Regions from separate parts of the Thermanaeromonas sp. C210 genome, predicted to be linked through region 2. Evidence: riboswitches for the same ligand, from Rfam matches in the RefSeq annotation. Region 2 holds a riboswitch; the other holds the start of a gene.
What was found. Region 2 has a riboswitch for molybdenum cofactor ahead of modA (molybdate ABC transporter substrate-binding protein). Riboswitches for the same ligand answer to the same signal wherever they lie in the genome.
Positions count from the first base shown of each region.

Region 1 (9,250 bases), on a different contig from region 2:
GAGTGAGTTAGGAATGCGGTACCTTATTATCGGCAACAGTGCGGCAGGGGTGACGGCGGCCGAAGCCATCCGGAAGATAGACACTAAGGGAGAGATCACCATCGTCTCCGACGAGCCTTATCCGGCTTATTCCAGGATTTTTATCACCAATGTCTTGGCCGGCAAGGCGAGGCCAGAAAACATATTAATGCGGCCGCCGGGCTTTTACGAGGAGTTTCAGATCAAGGCTGTTTTGGGGCAAAAGGTGGTGCAGATAGATCCGGCAAACCACGAGGCTTATTTAGAAAAGGGGGCTGTGCTTACCTTTGATCGCCTGCTCTTAGCTACGGGGGCTTCGCCCCAACTGCCTTCCGTGCCGGGTAGCGGTTTGCGGGGGATTACCGGTATGCGAACTTTGGCCGACGCCTTAGAAGTAGCGAAAAGGATCGAAGATACGCCGGGGTTGCCGGTAGTTGTTGTAGGCGGTGGCCTGGTGAGTCTTAAGGTTACTGAGGCGCTAATAGGGCGGGGAGGGGAAGCAACTCTAATAGTTAAATCGCCCCAAGTTCTTTCCCAGATGCTGGATGAAAGAGCGGCCGGCATTATCCAAAGACGTATGGCAGACGCCGGCGTAACGATAAGGCTGGGTTGTGATCTTAGGGCTTATGAGGGTGAAGGAGAATTAGAGGCCGTTTACTTAGAGGACGGGCAAGAGATAGCTGCAAGGCTGGCCATAGTAGCTAAAGGTGTACGTCCTAACCTTGAGCTGGCTCAAGGAGCTGGTCTGCACGTGAACCAGGGGATAGTAGTGAACCCCTATCAAGAGACCAGCCGGGAGGGGATTTATGCAGCCGGGGATGTGGCCGAAGCTTACGATCCCGTCCGGCAGCAGGGCAGTGTTAACGCCATGTGGCCCAATGCCGTATTTCAGGGTGAGGCTGCAGGTCTTAACATGGCGGGGCAGCGCGTAGCCTGCCGCCCGGGGACGAGGGTAAACGCCGCTTCCTTTTTGGGCCTTCAGGCCGCATCGGTGGGCCGTGTCCGGCCGCTGGACGGGGACGAGGAGGAGGTGGTGGTAAACCGTGAGGGTTATTACCACAAGCTGGTTTTCCGCGAGGAATTCTTGGTGGGAGCCGTGATAGTAGGGGATATAAGGAGCATAGGACATTACCGGTGGTTAATAGCCGAACAAAAGCCGGCCCATTTCCTGCGGCGGGAGCTGGGGAGGAAAATCTATAATTTCAGCGCCTACCGGCTCCAGGTGGCCCCCTGGTGCCGAGAGGCTTAAAGGGTTTATATTTAAGAGGTCATAAAGGGAGGGCTACCTTAGTGGGGTAGAAGTTTCTTTTTTCGGTTCATGGCAGGTGTTGTTTAAGACTGGTAAATATAAGCTGGATATCCCCTCCCCGCAAAGCATTTCTTCATTGCTTAAACTTCTGTCCTCTCAATTTCCTTTCTTGCAGGACCCCACCTTAGCCAATGTGTTAGGCTTAAGTTTAAACGGCAGGCGGGTTCCGCAGGAAGAATGGGATAGGACTCTGGTAGAAGACGGGGACAGGGTGGAGATTTTCAACGCCGTAGTGGGAGGCTAATTTTAGGAAGGGGATTGGGATAATGGGAAAAATGGCATGGGTAGACCTTACCACCCGGCAAATCCGGGTAGAAGAAGTTCCCCAGGAATATACTGGCAAGTATTTGGGAAGCCGGGGGATAGCGGCGAGGATCCTTTATGACCACGTAGGTCCGGACATTTCTCCCTTTGATCCCCGCAATCTTTTGATCTTTTCGGTGGGCCCTTTTACGGGTACTCCTTGGCCGTGTGGGGCTCGCTATACTGTCACCGCCAAATCCCCGGCCACGGGAGCCTATGGTTATGGCAACAGTTCGGGCTTCTTCGGTCCTGAATTGAGAAAAGCAGGCTATGATCTGGTAGTTATTACCGGTAAGGCGTCTGAACCGGTATACTTGTCCCTCCTGGATGGGCAGATCGACATCCTGCCGGCCGGGGAGCTGTGGGGAAAAACCACCGCCGAAACTGAAACTATCCTTCGCCAGAGATATCCGGGAAGCCGGGTGGCTTCCATAGGGCCCGCCGGGGAAAATCTGGTATACTTTGCGGCCGTTATTAACGATTATGCCCGGGCTGCCGCCCGCACCGGCATGGGGGCGGTCATGGGTTCCAAAAACTTAAAGGCTTTGGTGGTAAAAGGCTCTCAGAAACTTTCCTTTCCTCCTGCATTTGTGGCCACGGCGCGGGAGGCCATGGCCCGGGTACGCGAACATCCCGGTAGCCGGGCGTACCGCCAATGGGGCACGGTGGTGCTGATTGCTTCGAAAAACAAAATAGGCGACATGCCTTCCAAGAACCACCGCTGGGGACAGTTCCCGGGCGGTAAAAATATTGATGCTCAAGCTGTAGCCCGTTACACAGTCCGCACCCAGGGCTGTTTTGCCTGCCCCATTAGATGTTCACGCATAACTTGTGTTCCAGAAGGCCCCTTCAAGACCCCGGAAGCGGAAGGGCCTGAGTACGAGACCACCAATGCCTTGGGTTCCAACTTGTGGAATGACAATATAGAAGTGGTCATCCATGCTAATAAATTATGTAACGAACTGGGGTTGGATACTATTTCCACCGGTATGGTTATTTCTTTTGCCATGGAAGCCAGGGAAAAAGGGCTGCTGCAGGCGGAAAAATATAGCCTGGCCTGGGGGGACCCGGAAACTATCCTGGGACTCATTAGGGATATAGCTTACCGCGAAGGGCTGGGAGAGCTTCTTGCCGAGGGAGTTAAAGGGGCTAGCATGAAGCTCGGGAGTTCAAGCCGTGATTTTGCGCTGCATGTTAAGGGAGTAGAGGTCCCGCGCCAAGAAGGCCGGGTTTTAAAAGCCTTCGGGTTGGCCCATGCTACTGGTAATCGGGGAGCAGATCATCTTTATGCTTTGCCCATTATTGATTTGGCCGGAAAAACAGATGTAGCCGAGGAGTGGTTGCCTGAGTGCGGGCCCGAACTCATGCAGGTAACTTCTGAGAAGTTCAAGGCCCACATGGTCCGCTTTACCGAGGCTTGTAATGCCCTGGCGGATGCCTTAGGAATATGCAAATTTAGTTTCACCGAAACTTATGCCTTGTCTCCCTATGATCTGGCGAAGGGATTGCGGGCCTTAGGGATACCTATTAAAGATGAAGAGATTTTACTGGCCGGACAGCGGATAGTAAATCTGGAGCGGATGTATAATGTGCGTCACGGTTTGGGCCGCAAAGACGATTACCTCCCGCCGCGCTTTTTAAAGGAACCCTTAGATGTATACGTTCACCCTGAAGATATTGAAAGGGTTTCTCCCCAGGAGGCAGAACTCCTTTACCAAGGCCTGACCGTTGACCTCGATACCATGCTGGACGAATACTACACCCTGGGCGGGTGGACCAAAGAAGGCATTCCCACCCCGGCCCGCCTGAAAGAACTTGGTCTAGAGGACCTGATCAAGGATCTGCCTAGAAATGATTAACAGTATCTATACGGGTTGCCGCTGAAATTAAAAGGGTTGAAGGCTGACGGGGATGCGCGCGCCCCGGCTCTTTTGCCATGGAGGGTGACGGTCAGGTGTCTCTGGTTTTTTCCAACGCGAGGCGTACAGAAACGTTTACTGACGGTTTGCGCGACAAGAGTTACAGGTATGACTATCGGAACCGGTGCGACGGCAGGGAACTTTTAAGGGCCGTTCACGACAGTTCAGTTCCCTGTGTCTTCCTTGATCCGCAGTACCGGGGCGTGCTCGACAAGTTGGCCTACGGCAACGAAGGCGTAAGCAGGGGTATGCGGCGTTCTATGCTGCCCCAGATGAGCGAGGAAACTATAAGGGAATTTATCCAGGAGATAAGCAGGGTCCTCATTCCCAGCGGCCACCTGTTTCTCTGGGTAGATAAGTTCCACCTTTGTGAGGGAGTTTCCGGTTGGCTTCCCCGGGACTTGCAGGTAGTGGATATGATCGTATGGAATAAGCAGAAGATGGGAATGGGGTATCGGACGCGAAGGCAGTGCGAGTACCTGGTGGTCATTCAGAAGAGGCCTATTCGGGCTAAAGGTATTTGGGCGGTTCATGATATTCCCGACGTGTGGGAAGAAAGGGTGGTCGGCGCGCATCCCCACTGCAAGCCGGTAGGCTTACAGAAGCGCCTGATAGAGGCGGTGACCAACCCGGGGGATGTGGTGCTGGACCCGGCAGCCGGTAGTTATTCCGTGCTGGAAGCGTGCAAGCTTGCGGGCCGCAAGTTTCTGGGGGCCGACCTGGTTTACGGTACGCCGCCTGCACGGGATTAGGTGGTCTTCAATGCCCTCCCGGAATAGCCGGTCTGCCGGGCTACCTGCCCCGGCAGGGGATACTGCCGGGGAGGAGGTTTGGCTCATGGAATGGCCGCAATTTCTCACGACATCGGCAGCCTTCAAAGGCTGCCTTTTTTACTTCACAGGAACCCCCGGTGTCTTCGAGTTGGAGGCTACGCGGCGCACTGGCTGCCAGAAACAGCGCCAGGCTTGAGGTGGATCGTCGCCTGATAATATAAATATAATAGCCCCCAGCACTACAATGCGCCTGACCGGCCTAGGTTTAACTAGGGCGTGGCCGTGGTTTCGGGACTGCGGGCGGTAGAGCCGGGGTTCGCGTTCGGCTTTACCTCCACCCTGACGTAAATTTGTTTTCCAGCCAACAGAACATTTTTTCACAACCCAGGCTGATGCAGGCGATGACGAGGAGGCAGGCCATGATTATGTCCACCCGAATAAGGCTTTCCGCCTTTATCAGCAGGGCACCTATGCCGGTAGGAATGGCTATCATCTCGGCGACTGCTACTGTGCGCCAGGCCATCCCGGCTTCCAAACGGAGGCCGGTAAAGATTTGAGGCAGGGCCATGGGGAGCACGACTCTGCGCAGCACCATGAGAGGCGGGGCTCCCAGGGTCCGGGCGGCGATGATATACTGCCTGTCTACCGACTTTATACCGGTTGTGGTGTTGTACAGGACGGGGATGAAGGTGCAGATGAAAATTATGGTCACCGGCAGCGTTTCGTTTAAACCAACCCAGAGCATGAGGAGGGGCATCCAGCCCAGGGTCGGAATAGGATACAGGAGGCTGAACAGCGGGCTAAAGAATCTATAGGCAAATTCACTCCAACCCATCAAAATGCCCATGGACAACCCCACAATACTCCCTGCCAAAAACCCCAATGCCACCCGAGTTAAGGAAAAGGCCAGGTTCTCAACCAGTATACCTTGCAAAAGCATCTGTCCTAAAGCCCTCAATACGCTGCTCAAAGGGGGAACAAGGGGGGTGTCGGCCAGACGCCCGCCTGCTTCCCAGGCTATGGCGACCAATATCAAAGGCAACCCGTTTAAGGCCTTAGGCCATGATTGCATCTTGCTCACCATTCCCCAGTTCATGATTTAGGCCAAAGGTCTTCTGCCCGTACCGGAGTATTCAGATAGCCTAGGGACTCCATTAGGTCAATTACCTTCTGGATTTCCCCCGGTTCCAGGTCCGGGGTATAACGCAGGTTGGCCATGGATTGACGTACTATTTCCGGCGTCACCTCCAGGGAAGCTTCGGGGGTAGCCATTTCGTTCTTCACCACCGACTGGTATTCGTTCAGGCGAGCGGCTACTATGTTGGCAGCCTCTTCCGGATGCCGGTTGATATAATCGAGAGCGCGAGCATTTACGGCTTTAAGCTTTTCTACCGCCTGGGGGTCCTTTTTAAGCAGCCTCTCGGTGACCACGAGCACGCTACCCTGCATGTCCGGCCAGATCTCTTGACTTGTGGCCAGCACCCCCATGCCCGGTAGACTGCCGGCCATGGTCGCAAAGTGTTCGGGGACAAAAATGGCGTCTACCTGGCCTGTCTGCAAGGCTAAGAGTTGCTTGGACGGGTTCATGCGGGCGGTACGGCCTAGTATTTTGGCTTCATTTAACCCCTTCTGCCTCAGAAGAAAAACAAAAAGCAAATCGGTGGTCGAACCCGGCTGCATATTAGCTATTTTAATTCCTTCTTTTTCCAGGCCCTCTATTTCCCGTACTCGAGCCTGGTTCGAAACCAGTGCATAGCCGTTTTTGTGCGTACCGGCTACGATTCTTAAGGATACGCCGCCGTGAGCATAAGCGGTCAGCGCAGGAACCAGACAGATATAGGCTACATCGATATCTCCTTTGGTAAGGGCTGCGGCCAAGGCCGTACCGGTGGCGTACACGTTGCAACTGCGGACTTTAAGACCGGCTTCTTCAAACCAACCCTTCTCCTGAGCCACGTAAAACCCGGCCGCATGGTCGGTATATTCTACGGCCACTGTAACTTCTGTAGCTTCTTCCTGTTTCTTTTCCGTTTCCGCTGGGCCTAGGCGGCCGCAACCCCCAGAGACCAGCAGTAAGACCACAAGCACCCCGATAGCCAGTATACTTTTGGTCCTAAAAAAGTTTCCCATAAGGATTTTCCTCCCCCTTTTGAAATGAGTCGAGGCTTTGACTGTTAAGGTCGACAATGGCCGGAGCGGGTCTAGAGCATAACAACTTTAACCTGCGGATCAGGGAAAGGCCTGCGACCCGGCTTGGCCCGCCCGAGAGGGCACATGTTACCCGCCTCCGGCCCGCGGGTTTGGGCCCCAAAAATAATGCCCCACCGCTAGGAGGTGGGGCTAGTAAGAAGACACCCAAAATAACCCTAACTGAGCCACCTCCTTTTCAAACCTCGGAAGGCATACCCGTTTCCAGATATACCCCGTGGGCTTGGAAAACCCAGGCCGACTAACCATGGGTTGCCCTTTAGGTTAACCGGCTCGGAGAGGCTTCTTGTCGAGTTTATTTCTACATATGTTCAAAAATTCCTGCCGACATCCACCCTTTAACCGCCGAATTTCCTTTGGATATGGTACATCCATAATTTACCAACGCGGTTGGTCCGGGCTTCCCGCAGGCAAGGAGCAGGGGGCCAGAACCGGCGCCGGCGGCGGTTATTTATTGAGTTGCCTGATTAGAGCCCGCAGCCGCTGCCGGTAAGCCGCCGGGTCGCGGCAGGCATGCTCAAAAGCAGTCCTACTGCCGGGCCAGTACCGAGCCATAAGGTGCCTAATGCCGGCCACGGCTGAAGGATAAAAGTTAAGCGGATCGAAGTCCACCTCCAGGGCACCTGCCGCCCGGGCCGCCTTTATTAGGGAGGCCAAGTTTTCAGGAACATCCGTCAGCCCGGGTATCACCGGAGCAACAAAAACCCAGGTTTTGATGCCGGACCCGGCGAGCTTTTCCAGGGCTTTGAGGCGCCGGGAAGGAGGGGAGGCACCGGGCTCCAGTAGCCCGGCCAGTCGGTCATTCAAAGTGGTAATGGTAAAGCCTACTTCGGCGGAGGGCATGGTCCTCAAGAGGTCTATATCCCTAATGACCAGGTCGGACTTGGTGAGGATGGATACCTGCAGCCTGCTTCGGGTTAGTAGTTCCAAACAACTTCGCGTCAGGCCGTACTTTTTCTCGATGGGCTGGTATGCGTCGGTAACGCTGGCCAGCATGACGCTCCCCGTCTTGGGCCGGCGCAGCTGGCGGGCCAAGACCTCGACAAAGTTCCTCTTGACGCCTACGAAGGAGCCCCATTTTTCCCGGCCGCCACAGAAGCGCGTCATGCAGCTGGCGTAGCAATAAATGCATCCGTGGCTGCAGCCGGTATAGGGGTTAAGGCAGTAGTCCATGCCGGGGATGCGGGAGCGGTTCAGGGCGCTCTGACATGAGGTTTCATATAATTTAAGCATGGCCGGCGGTCTCCATTTCCGCAAAAGCCTAAGGTTTTACTCTGTCGGCGGGATTGGCAACCGGCAATCGCCTTTTCCTTTACCCCTGGAGGGCGCCACAACGAATCTATTTACATAGGTCTGCCCAGCTAAAGCCGGGCCAATTCTTCCCAGGTTTTGCCTTTCGTTTCAATGCCCAGTATAATCATGGCCAGGGAAGTTACGAGGCAAACGGCAGCTATCAGGGCAAAAATTACCGGGTAGGCGGTGGCCTGTCCCAGGGAAGAAAGTACCGCGCCGACGGCGTAGGGAGCGAGGACCGCCCCTATACGACCACAGAAGGACGCCCAGCCCGACCCGGTGGCCCGCACGGCGGCAGGATACATTTCGGGGGTGTAGGCGTAGAGTACCCCCCAGGAACCGAGCATAAAGAAGTAAATCACGGAACCCCATAGTATTACTTGATGTACCGTAGCCGATTGGGCAAACATATAGGCACCTAACCCGCTCATGAGGAGATATACGCTTAGAGTAGCCTTGCGGCCTATCACTTCTACCAGGTAGGCGGCGCTGAAATATCCCGGTATTTGGGCCATGGTCATGAGCAGGACATACTCAAAGCTCTTGATGATGGTGAAGCCTTTGCCCACCATGAGGGTGGGCAGCCAAGTCACAATCCCGTAGTAGGCCACATTAATACCAAACCACAGGATCCACAGGCACAGGGTTCGTCGGAGATACCGCGGGGACCACAGGTCAGAGAGTTTGGCTCGGGTTACGTGGCGGTTTACTCCCGCTCCGTTAGGTGAGGGTAGATTGGCCGCGGCAGGACCGGGCGAAATCCCGCAGGCCTTTTCTACGTTGCTGACGATGGCCTCGGCCTCAAAAGTGCGCCCGACCTTTTCCAAATACGACGGTGATTCGGGCAAGGCGCGCCTCAATACGGCAGCATAAAGGGCCGGCAGGGCCCCGATGAAAAAGGCTGCTCGCCACCCCCAGGAAGGAACCGCGAGGTAGCCGACCAGCGCTGCCGCTATCCAACCCAAGGCCCAAAAACTTTCGAGAAGGACCGTCATGCGGCCCCGGTGTGCGGCCGGTGAGAATTCGCTGGCCAAAGTGAAGGCCACAGGTATTTCGGCTCCCAAACCTAATCCGATAACAAACCTGGTAAACATTAACACGGCATAGTTAGTGGACAATCCTGCCAGAAAGGTAGCCACACCGTACACTACTAGAGTACACGTAAATACCCGTTTCCGTCCCCACAAATCACCCAGGATCCCGCCGAGGACGGCTCCCAGTCCCAGGCCCGCCATACCGATGCTTCCCAGGGCGCCCAGCTGCGCGGCGTCTAGCTGCCAATCTTGAGCTATGGCCGGCAGGACAAATGATATCAGCCCCACATCCATGGCATCGAACAGCCAGCCAAGGCCGCATATAAGGAGCAATTTATAATGAAAGGAGCTGAGGGGGAGGCGCTCGAGCCTCGCAGCTATGCTCATCAGGTC
Region 1 is NZ_BLWF01000004.1:182,788-192,037, reverse strand. It holds gene TAMC210_RS11245 (aldehyde ferredoxin oxidoreductase family protein) at 1-6, shown strand, start outside; gene TAMC210_RS11240 (NAD(P)/FAD-dependent oxidoreductase) at 14-1,267, shown strand; gene thiS (sulfur carrier protein ThiS) at 1,344-1,571, shown strand; gene TAMC210_RS11230 (aldehyde ferredoxin oxidoreductase family protein) at 1,594-3,489, shown strand; gene TAMC210_RS11225 (DNA-methyltransferase) at 3,591-4,301, shown strand; gene TAMC210_RS11220 (ABC transporter permease) at 4,651-5,352, opposite strand; gene TAMC210_RS11215 (ABC transporter substrate-binding protein) at 5,415-6,452, opposite strand; molybdenum cofactor riboswitch at 6,686-6,821, opposite strand; gene TAMC210_RS11210 (SPL family radical SAM protein) at 6,978-7,763, opposite strand; gene TAMC210_RS11205 (MFS transporter) at 7,892-9,244, opposite strand.
Region 1: another riboswitch for molybdenum cofactor. It lies ahead of TAMC210_RS11215 (ABC transporter substrate-binding protein); the one in region 2 lies ahead of modA (molybdate ABC transporter substrate-binding protein).

Region 2 (9,250 bases):
GGTAGAAAAGGTCATGGTTGCGGGCCGGGAAGTGGCGGAGGGGGGCCGGCTTTTAGTCGAACTCCCGGAGCCTACTTACCCGGACGAGGTCAGGAATTCGGTACACCTGAAGGAAGCCCTGACGGCGGACCACTTTACCATCCCCGCTCCTCCCGGCAGGAGTTCGGTACGGGTCCGCATAATCCAGGTACTGGAGGGAAGCATCCTCACCAGGCACGTTATCGAAGAGTTAGAGGTAGAGGACGGGCAGGTGAAGGCCTCTCCGGAGCGCGACATTGCCAAAGTGGCGGTGGTGGAACGCCACCGCGGCACGGGAACCAGGGGCCTCGCCCTGGTAAAGGGTTTTGGCTTTAAGGCAGGGGCCCTGGCCTCGACGGTAGCCCATGACAGCCACAACCTGATTATCGTGGGCACCGACGAGGCCGATATGGCCCTGGCAGGCAACACCCTGGCCCGGTGCGGTGGCGGTATGGCCGTAGTAAGGGACGGCCGGATTCTGGCGCTGCTTCCCTTACCCATTGCGGGGCTCATGTCCGACCAGCCGGTAGAGACGGTCGCCGGACAGGTGGAGGAAGTGCTTAAAGCCTCGCGGGAACTGGGGTGTCAGATGACCTCTCCCTTTATGACCATGGCCTTTGTGGCCCTGCCGGTCATCCCGGAGCTGCGCCTCACCAACCGCGGACTCGTCGACGTTCTGCGCTTTGAGTTGGTGCCGGTAATAGCGGAATAGGGCGCTGTTAGCTTCTTCTATTGGGGTCCTGGAGCTTGGGCGCGCCCGGCCGCAGGGGCGGGCGCGCCGAGAACTGGGCCTGGTTGCTCCGGACCGAGGCCCCCAGGATCGGGGTCAGGGCGAGGCAACGGCTTCCGGGGCTACCTCAAACCCCAGAGCCTGCAGGGTCTGGCGGTCGGCTATGCCGGTGGGTTTTATACCCTCCATTATTTGAAAGGCCTTTACGGCCAGGACGGTCATGGGGCCGTAGTCGCCGTCCGTCGGACCGAAGAGGTAAAACCCCTTTTCCCGCAGCCTGGCCTGTAAAGTCACCACTTCTGGCGATATGGTTCCCGGTTTTAAGGGCCCCGTGGGCGGTACCAGGGGGCCCTTTACTATGACCGGGGTTCCTACGGATATCCAGGGGAAGATTTCTTCTACATGTTCGTTTAGCATGCGGAAGCAGCCGGCGGAAGCGGGCCAGCCTACGGACCAGGGGCGATTAGTACCGTGGATGCCGTAGTTCCCCCACGGCACGTTAAGGCCCATCCAGCGGGTGCCGAAGGGACCCCCGCTCTCGTAAGACTTATCCACAATCTTCCACTCCCCCACCGGCGAGGGCGAAGTATACTTGCCTATGGCCACGGGATACTGGCGGAATACCCGGCCGTCTACCAGGAGATAAAGGTACAATTGGTCGGTGTCCACCAGGATCTGGATCTTGCTGCCCGGCGGGGGGCCTTCCCCGGCTTCCCGGGCTACAGGTTGGACCCTGTTACTTAAGGCCTGGTAAGTTGCAGTGTCCACCTCTCCGGAAGGGAGGAGGCCGTGGGCCCGCTGGAGATTGATCACCGCCCGCTGGGTGATACGGTCGTAGACGCCGGTGGGCGGTCCAAAGTAAAAGCCCATCCGGGACAGTACATACTGGAGTTCGGCTACATCCTGCCCCTTAAGGGGCGGGTCGGTCAACATGAGGGTGCGGTTTTCGCCTTCACAGCCGCACGGGGAATGGGCCTGTACAGCCCCGGGGTAAGAAAGGGTAAGGGCTAAGAGAAGAGCGGTGAAAAGGGGTAAGACCTGCACCTTGCTTCTCCTTCCCATGGGATTATGCCACTCGTAACTTACTCCTGCCTGCTGGGGGCTTTGGCCCCAAGGTCCTGACTCATATTTTTCCCGCAGATAGCCCTTTTCCATGTATATGGTCCGCAACTTGCCCTTCCCGTAAAAGGCCGCCTGCCCTGGTGGCCCATGGCGCAAGGTTGACGCCGGGCGGGGTATACTAAGAAAGGGTTATATAGCCTCAAAGCCGATTCTTTGTGGCAAAGGAGCAATAACATGTTCCTCGCCCTGATCATTGCCCTCGTGGCCGGGGTGGCCATGGCCGTTCAAGGTTCCCTAAATGCAGCCCTGGCCAAAATTACCGGCCTCCTCCAGGCCACCCTCGTGGTCCACCTTACGGCTACCATAGCGACTGCCCTTTTACTTCTTTGGCCCCTTAGCCCCGGCAGTTTAGGTAAAATTACCCAGACCCCCTGGTATTTGCTCCTCGGGGGTCTTATCGGGGTGCTCATCACCTACGGCGTAATGGCCAGCATATCCCGGGCCGGAGCGGCCCTGGCCACCACCGCCATCATTGTGGGACAGGTAACCATGGCCCTGATCATCGACCACCTGGGGCTCTTCGGCCTCAACAAAATCCCCTTTACCTGGTGGAAGGCCCTGGGCCTGGTTCTATTGGCGGCCGGAGCGCGCCTGATGTTGAATTAGGCCGAGCAGAGAGCTGGTTTACAACGGCCGTGGCCGTATGGCGCCTTGAGCGACAACTTCCGGCTAGCTTAGCCTATCCGGAATGCCTTTGGCCAACGCCGTAGCGCGCCGCATGATTGGAGGGCTACAGGAGAACAAAATGTATAAAAATGCGTGAAGAATTAGCCAGGAGACAAAAATATGAGAATAGTTGCATAGGATATGGAGAAATATACAGAGCCATTATGGTGTGCCTGCATTTATCTGGGGGGCTACGACCCTGTAACCTTTGGCTCTCGAAGAGCTGCGTGTCTCAAGTGCCTACTGGCTGGTCGGGTCCGTCGGGGACCAAATGCTTCCTAAGCCTGTTCAAGGCGCGTACTTTAATCCGGTGCACTGCCGGTTGGGAAATCCCTAGTTTTTTGGCCACTTCATATTCCGTGGCTCCGTTTAAGACGGTAGCGATAATAACTCTCTGCTGTTGGGGTGTAAGCACCGAAAGGGCTTCTTCGAGGAACAGAGTGTCCTCTACTTCGGCCAGGGTGTCGGCAGGAGAAGCAAGGGCGTCAACCATTTCCCTTTCCTCTTCTTCGGATTCTTGATTCACAGGTTTATTAAGGATTAGCAGCTCGTGCTTTCTTAAGTATTTCTGCTTTCTTGCCAGCCTGGTGGCCTCGTGGCATAGACCGGTTAAGAGCCAGGCTGCCACTTGAGCATCTTCAAAGTCGAGTTTGGCCGGATTCAGGCTTAGGGGGACATAGTTCTGCGCCTCCTTTTAACCTACATATCTCGTTACAATAATTAAAGAGAAGGAGAAGAGGCTGTTAATACCCCCCATACCCAACTGTCAAGATGATTTTCCGCGATTATTCTTTTCTGAAAAGTATTGCTCTAGTTCGCTCCTTCCCCACGGGGTTTTGGGCTTGTATCGGCGAACGGCGTCTACTATCCAGGCTACCAAGTCAGAGCGTGCTTCCTCATAATCATAACCTAGGCGGCGGCTGTATTTCTTAATTACCGGGCTAAAGCGCTGAATCAGCTCGGCGAGGGCTTCTTGGTCACCAGCTTGGGCCTTCATAATTAACTCCCGTAGTTTAACCTTTCTCGACATGAAGTTTTGCCCTCCCCAGAAGACAAAAAAGTCTGCCCCAAAGATGAGGGCAGGTTTAATGGGCTTCAAGTGGCAGCCAGGCTGTCATAGTACCAGTTGGTACTTTAGACCCTATGGCTTTGCGTCCTCACCTTTCGGTAAGTTTGCCTTTGGCACTCGAACTATTAGGTTGTGGGGAGCAAATATATCCTTCTTCTGTAGTTACGCATCCATTATATACTAGAAGTCAGGATATGGCAATTGGTTACTGATCTGGAATAATAAGCATACTGGTGCGTCGATCAATTGGGGACAGGCTGGCGTCCCGGTTTCGGGTTTGGAAGGAAGGGCCTCCGGACGACTGGGTTATTAAAAGGGGCAGTTCTTCCCTCTTTAGGGAGTAGAAGGTACCGAGCCTTAGGAATTTCACTCGAGAGCCCGAGGCCGGCTCAGTTTACATGGAAGGGGGGAAAGCCATGGAGGGCTTATTTACCTACGCCGATCTCGCTACCTTATCCGGAGCCGCTATGGCTACTTTATTGGTGGTGGAGTTTCTCAAGAATATTGGAAGGTTAAAGGGATGGTCGATGCGCGGCCTAATTCTAACCGTCGCCTTAACACTTATTATAATAACGAACCTGGCTACAGGTAATTTCTCGTTCAGAGATATCCCGCTATATTTGTTAAACGGCCTGTTAGTCGCCGTTTCCGCCACCGGAAGCCGACAGATGTTCGGTTCGAAAATAGGCACCCGGACATGAAGCCCGTGTCCCGTGTCAAGAGCCGGCAAAAACGCGGGTACCCGGGTATGCGACCTGCAAATACGAGTTTAGGGGCGCACCACCGGGCATCCTTGACGGGCTGGATACGATAGGGTATGATAAGAACGTGGAAGTAGCCGACAAAATTTGATATCTTTCTCCGAGCCGGTTGAGCCTAAGGACGAGCCCTTAAGCAAGGGTCAGATCTATGGCCAGCCGGCCTGGGCTAAAATATAGCCCACGGGGTATGCCGGGAAACGGGCATGCCTCCCCTTGCTCGGAAAGGAGAAAGGTTTGGACCACGCGGAACAGACCCCGGCATCCTTTGCGAGCCGGGGTTATCTTTTAGGAAGATTGAGGGGGAGGATAACCTTGAGCGGCAGGCGGCACTTCTTATGGATGCTGGCGGCGGTGGTAATGGCCATGGCAATGGCGAGCGCCCTGCTGGGCGGCTGCGCCGGCCGCCCGGAAAGGGGAGGGGAAGGGGTGGCTACCGCCCGGGAGATCAGGGTGTTTGCCGGGTCGGCCAGCAAGCCTCCCCTGGAAGAGATCGCGGCCAGGTTCGAAGCCAGGACGGGCACCAGGGTGACTCTCACCTTCGGCGGGTCGGGCGCGGTCCTGAGCCAGATGAAATTGAGCAAGCAGGGGGATATTTACCTGCCGGGTTCCTCGGATTTCATGGAGCTGGCCAAAAAGGAAGGGGTAGTGCTGCCGGAAACCGAGAGGATCGTGGTCTACCTGGTCCCCGCTATCAACGTTCCTAAAGGCAATCCCCAAGGCATTCAGGGCCTAGAAGATCTGGCCAAACCCGGCGTAAAGGTAGGTATGGCCCGGCCGGACACGGTCTGTGTGGGCCTTTACGGAGCGGAGATTTTGGAAAAGGCCGGCTTGGATTCCGAAGTGAAGGAAAACATCGTTACTTATGTGGAAAGCTGCGAAAAGGTGGCCAACCTGGTGGCCCTGGGACAGGTGGACGCCGTGCTGGGCTGGGAAGTATTTGCTTCCTGGAATCCGGATAAAATCGAAACCATCTACCTGCCCCCGGAGAAGGTGTCCAGGATCGGCTACATCCCGGTGGCCGTTTCCAGCTATTCCACCCAGAGGGATTTGGCCCAGCAGTTCATCGATTATCTTACTTCTGAAGAAGGCAAGGCTGTCTTTAAAAAATGGGGCTACCTGACCACCGAGGAGGAAGCCCGCCGGCTGGCTCCCCAGGCCCCCGTGGGCGGGGAGTACCGCCTCCAAAACCCCTGGTAAAGGGGCAAGGGAACCGTGATGAAGAAAAAGGATGCTTTCAACCTGGCCACTACAGGCCTTTTGGGAATCGTCCTGGCCTACTTCTTACTCTTGTTTTTGGCCCAGATACCGTATGTTAGGCCTGATATTCTACTGGAGAGCTTGCAGGACAAGGAGATACAGTTCGCCCTCGGCCTCTCCCTTAAAACATCCCTGGTGTCCGCCTCCCTGGCCGTAATCCTGGGCACGCCCGTGGCCTATCTGTTATCCCGCCGTCCTTTCCGGGGGAAAATCCTGGTGGACACCGTACTGGACCTGCCGACGGGAGTTTCCCCCATCGCCCTGGGCGCCCTCCTGTTGATTTTTTTCAACCAACCCGTCGGCCTGTGGATCCAGCAGCACCTAATCCCCGTCGTTTTCACCCCGGCGGGTATCATCGTGGCCCAGACGACCATAACCCTGGCCCTGGCCATACGGTTGATCAAAGCCGTCTTCGATTCCATCGATACCCATTATGAGCTGACGGCCCGCCTTCTGGGCGAAAGCAGCGGGGGAGCCTTTTGGCGGGTTACCCTGCCCATGGCCCGGCAGGGGATTCTCTCCGCCTTTATCCTGTCCTGGGCCCGGGCTCTGGGAGAATTCGGGGCTACCGTCACCCTGGCCGGGGCCACCAAATTCAAAACCGAAACCCTGCCCATCGCCATCTACCTGAACCTGGCCAGCGCCAATATAGAAAAGGCCGTGGTCCTGATATGGATCCTGTTGTTGGTTTCCTTTCTGGTGTTACTTTCGCTGCGCTATCTCGATAATGAGAGGAGAGCGGCCTTTTAATGCTGTACCTGTCCGGTGTGGAAGTGCAAGTCCCGGGGTTCCGGCTGCAAGATATATCCTTTAGAGTGGAGCGGGGCCGGTGCCTGGTCATCGTAGGCCCTTCGGGTTCGGGTAAAACCCTGCTCTTGGACACCATCTGCGGGGTCCACGCCGTAAAAAAGGGTTCCATTATCCTGGAGGATCGCGATATAACCCGGGCCCGGCCGGAGGAAAGGAAAATTGGCTATCTGCCGCAGAATTTGGCCCTGTTTCCCCATTTGTCGGTCATGGATAACATCCTCTTCGGTGCCAGGGCCCGGAAAATGCCCCTCGACCGGGCCCGGGACAGGGCCCGGAAGCTGGCCGGGCTCCTCCAGATCGAACACTTGCTCGAAAGGAAATCCCCCCTTCATTTGAGCGGCGGGGAGAAGCAGCGGGTGGCCCTCGCCCGGGCCCTGCTGGTGGAACCCTCGGTTATCCTGCTGGACGAGCCCTTTTCCGCCCTGGACAGCTTTATACGGCGCAAGCTAGTCCTTTATCTTAGAGAAGTATTCAACAAGCTGGGGACCACCGTCATTCACGTTACCCACGACCTCCAAGAGGCCTTCCTGCTGGCCGATCACCTGGGCGTCATGCTGGGGGGGAAGCTTCACCAGGTCGGGACGCCGGAAGAAGTGTACTACCGGCCGGCCACTCTGGGAGTGGCGCGGCTGTTTGCCGGGCGCAACGTATTTAGGGGCCTCATAACGGATATCGAGCCCGGTGTGTCCCTGGTGGCCCGCACCCCCCGCGGTTTTGTGTGTGAACTGCCCTGGAGGGAGGGGCTGGGAGCAGGACAGCAGGTGGTCTTCGGCCTGAGCCCCCGGGAAGTGGTCATCATCCGGGAGGGGAAGCCCCTGCGGCCCAAGGTGCAGGCCAATGTCTTTCCGGCCCGGATATCCAGCCTTTTTGACGGTTACGGCAGTTACCTGGTGTTCCTCACCCTGGACGGTTCGGGAGAAACTGTGGAACTGGAGATACCCAGCTATGTCTTCCGCGATATGGGGCTGGCGGCCGGGGCGGAGGTACAGGTTTCCCTCAAGAAGGATTCCCTGTGGGTCCTGCCGGATGAGCCGGACGGCGGCGGGTCTTGGGAGGAGGAGCCGGCGCCCGGAGGCTCCTAGCCGCCCCGCGTGGCCGGGTTCGCGTATCGTGCGTGGACGGTGTAAGTGAAGGCGTGCTACAAGGGGGCCCGAGGGCGCCGGGGCGCTCCAGGTCTAAAGAGGCCTTTACAGGCGCCCGGCCCCTTTGGATTGGGGGCCTTGGCCGTGGTTTTGGACCCTTGACAACGGGGCCGGTTTTAGGCATAATAATAAGCGCGGGTGGCGGTGTAGCTCAGCTGGTCAGAGCAAGCGGTTCATACCCGCTGTGTCGTAGGTTCGAGTCCTACCACCGCTACCATTTTTATGGCTTATGGCCCGTTAGTCAAGGGGTTAAGACACCGGTCTTTCAAGCCGGGATCGGGGGTTCGAATCCCCCACGGGTCACCAAACCTCAAGAAACCTGGTTTTTCAACGCCTGAAGCCTGCTTGGCGAATCCGGTGACGCCAAGCAGGCTTATTTTATGGCTAAAATCGGCTATTTACGTCTGTATCCAATAGCTATGGGCGACGGCCTCCCGTTCTGTGTTATACTATAAGTTAAGGAGGATAACCATGAACAAGCGCAAGTTCCGCAAGAAACCGGTTGTCGTCGAAGCCTACCAAACTGACAGAAAGATAGTCGTCCAGGCTACGGAGGGCCCACTTCTGGCTTCTCCGGGCGACTGGATCATAACGGGCGTAGACGGCAAGCAGTACCCATGCAAGCCTGATATATTTGAGAAGACTTACGAACCAGTTAACGGCACGGGCCAATACCGTAGGAAGCCTGTGATAATAGAAGCATTTCAAACGCCTAAGGAGTTAGTTATTATCACTTTGGAAGGCCCTCTCCGGGCTGAGCCCGGAGACTGGATCATTACCGGGGTCACCGGTGAACAGTACCCATGCAAACCGTCCATTTTTGAGAAAATTTACGAGCCGGTGGATGAAGACCTATCCAGCACCGCCCTTTGGGGCACCGAAACCTTTTGACGGTGTACCTGCGCCCATGCGATGTTCTCGCGGGCCATGATGCTCTCGACCCTATCAACTAGCAAGGAGAACGGGTTCTCTGTCTCGGTGTATATGCCGCTTCTGGTTAAGTACAGGTGCTTTTCACGCTTGAGAGCCTCGCACACAGAACGGTACTCTATCCAGTTTTCATGGAAGTTATAGAGGCCGTGCACCGCCGAGATAACCGCCACGGCGGAGCCAGCCGTCGCTATCGCCACTTTTATGAACCAATGATAGGTAACGAAAGCAACCAATACCGGCACAGATGCTGCTAAGACGAACTCGGCCGTCTTAAGCCGCTTGTACCATTTTTGGTTCCACATGCTTTTCTTGTCGTACCACTCTATTTGGTCGTCCAGACGTTTAGCGATGTATTCTTCTTCCGTCACGCTAAACACCCCCAAGGAGGGGTTTTGAAAAACCCTAAAGATAGGAGGCATTCCCTATACAGTCAGGTTTACTCCGCTCCTCGACGTCCAGCACCGCAGTTTTGCCGAGCATCGCCCCTTCGCCCAGGAGATAGTCTTGGCCGAAGGGCAGCCCCCGGAATAGGCCGGGGAAAGCCTTCTGCAAGATATCAAGATATGTTAAGGTGATCATTAACCTAGCCAGTTGGGACTAGAGCATTTTTCCATATCATATTGCCCAGTGGGGCACTACTAATTCCTAATCTTATCTGCAGCTTCTTTTTGTTGAAGTCCAGCAGCTTCTCTAGCATTTCTCGGTCTATCGCCTATGATTTCTCGATACATCTTTTATCACC
Region 2 is NZ_BLWF01000002.1:471,130-480,379, reverse strand. It holds gene ade (adenine deaminase) at 1-730, shown strand, start outside; gene TAMC210_RS06460 (L,D-transpeptidase family protein) at 845-1,918, opposite strand; gene TAMC210_RS06455 (DMT family transporter) at 2,045-2,476, shown strand; gene TAMC210_RS06450 (sigma-70 family RNA polymerase sigma factor) at 2,769-3,164, opposite strand; gene TAMC210_RS06445 (helix-turn-helix domain-containing protein) at 3,303-3,566, opposite strand; cyclic di-GMP riboswitch class I at 3,635-3,724, opposite strand; gene TAMC210_RS06440 (hypothetical protein) at 4,022-4,306, shown strand; molybdenum cofactor riboswitch at 4,453-4,610, shown strand; gene modA (molybdate ABC transporter substrate-binding protein) at 4,679-5,563, shown strand; gene TAMC210_RS06430 (ABC transporter permease) at 5,582-6,373, shown strand; gene TAMC210_RS06425 (ABC transporter ATP-binding protein) at 6,373-7,515, shown strand; tRNA gene TAMC210_RS06420 (tRNA-Met) at 7,716-7,792, shown strand; tRNA gene TAMC210_RS06415 (tRNA-Glu) at 7,807-7,881, shown strand; partial or broken gene TAMC210_RS13925 (hypothetical protein) at 8,047-8,232, shown strand; gene TAMC210_RS06400 (DUF4231 domain-containing protein) at 8,406-8,876, opposite strand; gene TAMC210_RS06395 (hypothetical protein) at 8,911-9,087, opposite strand.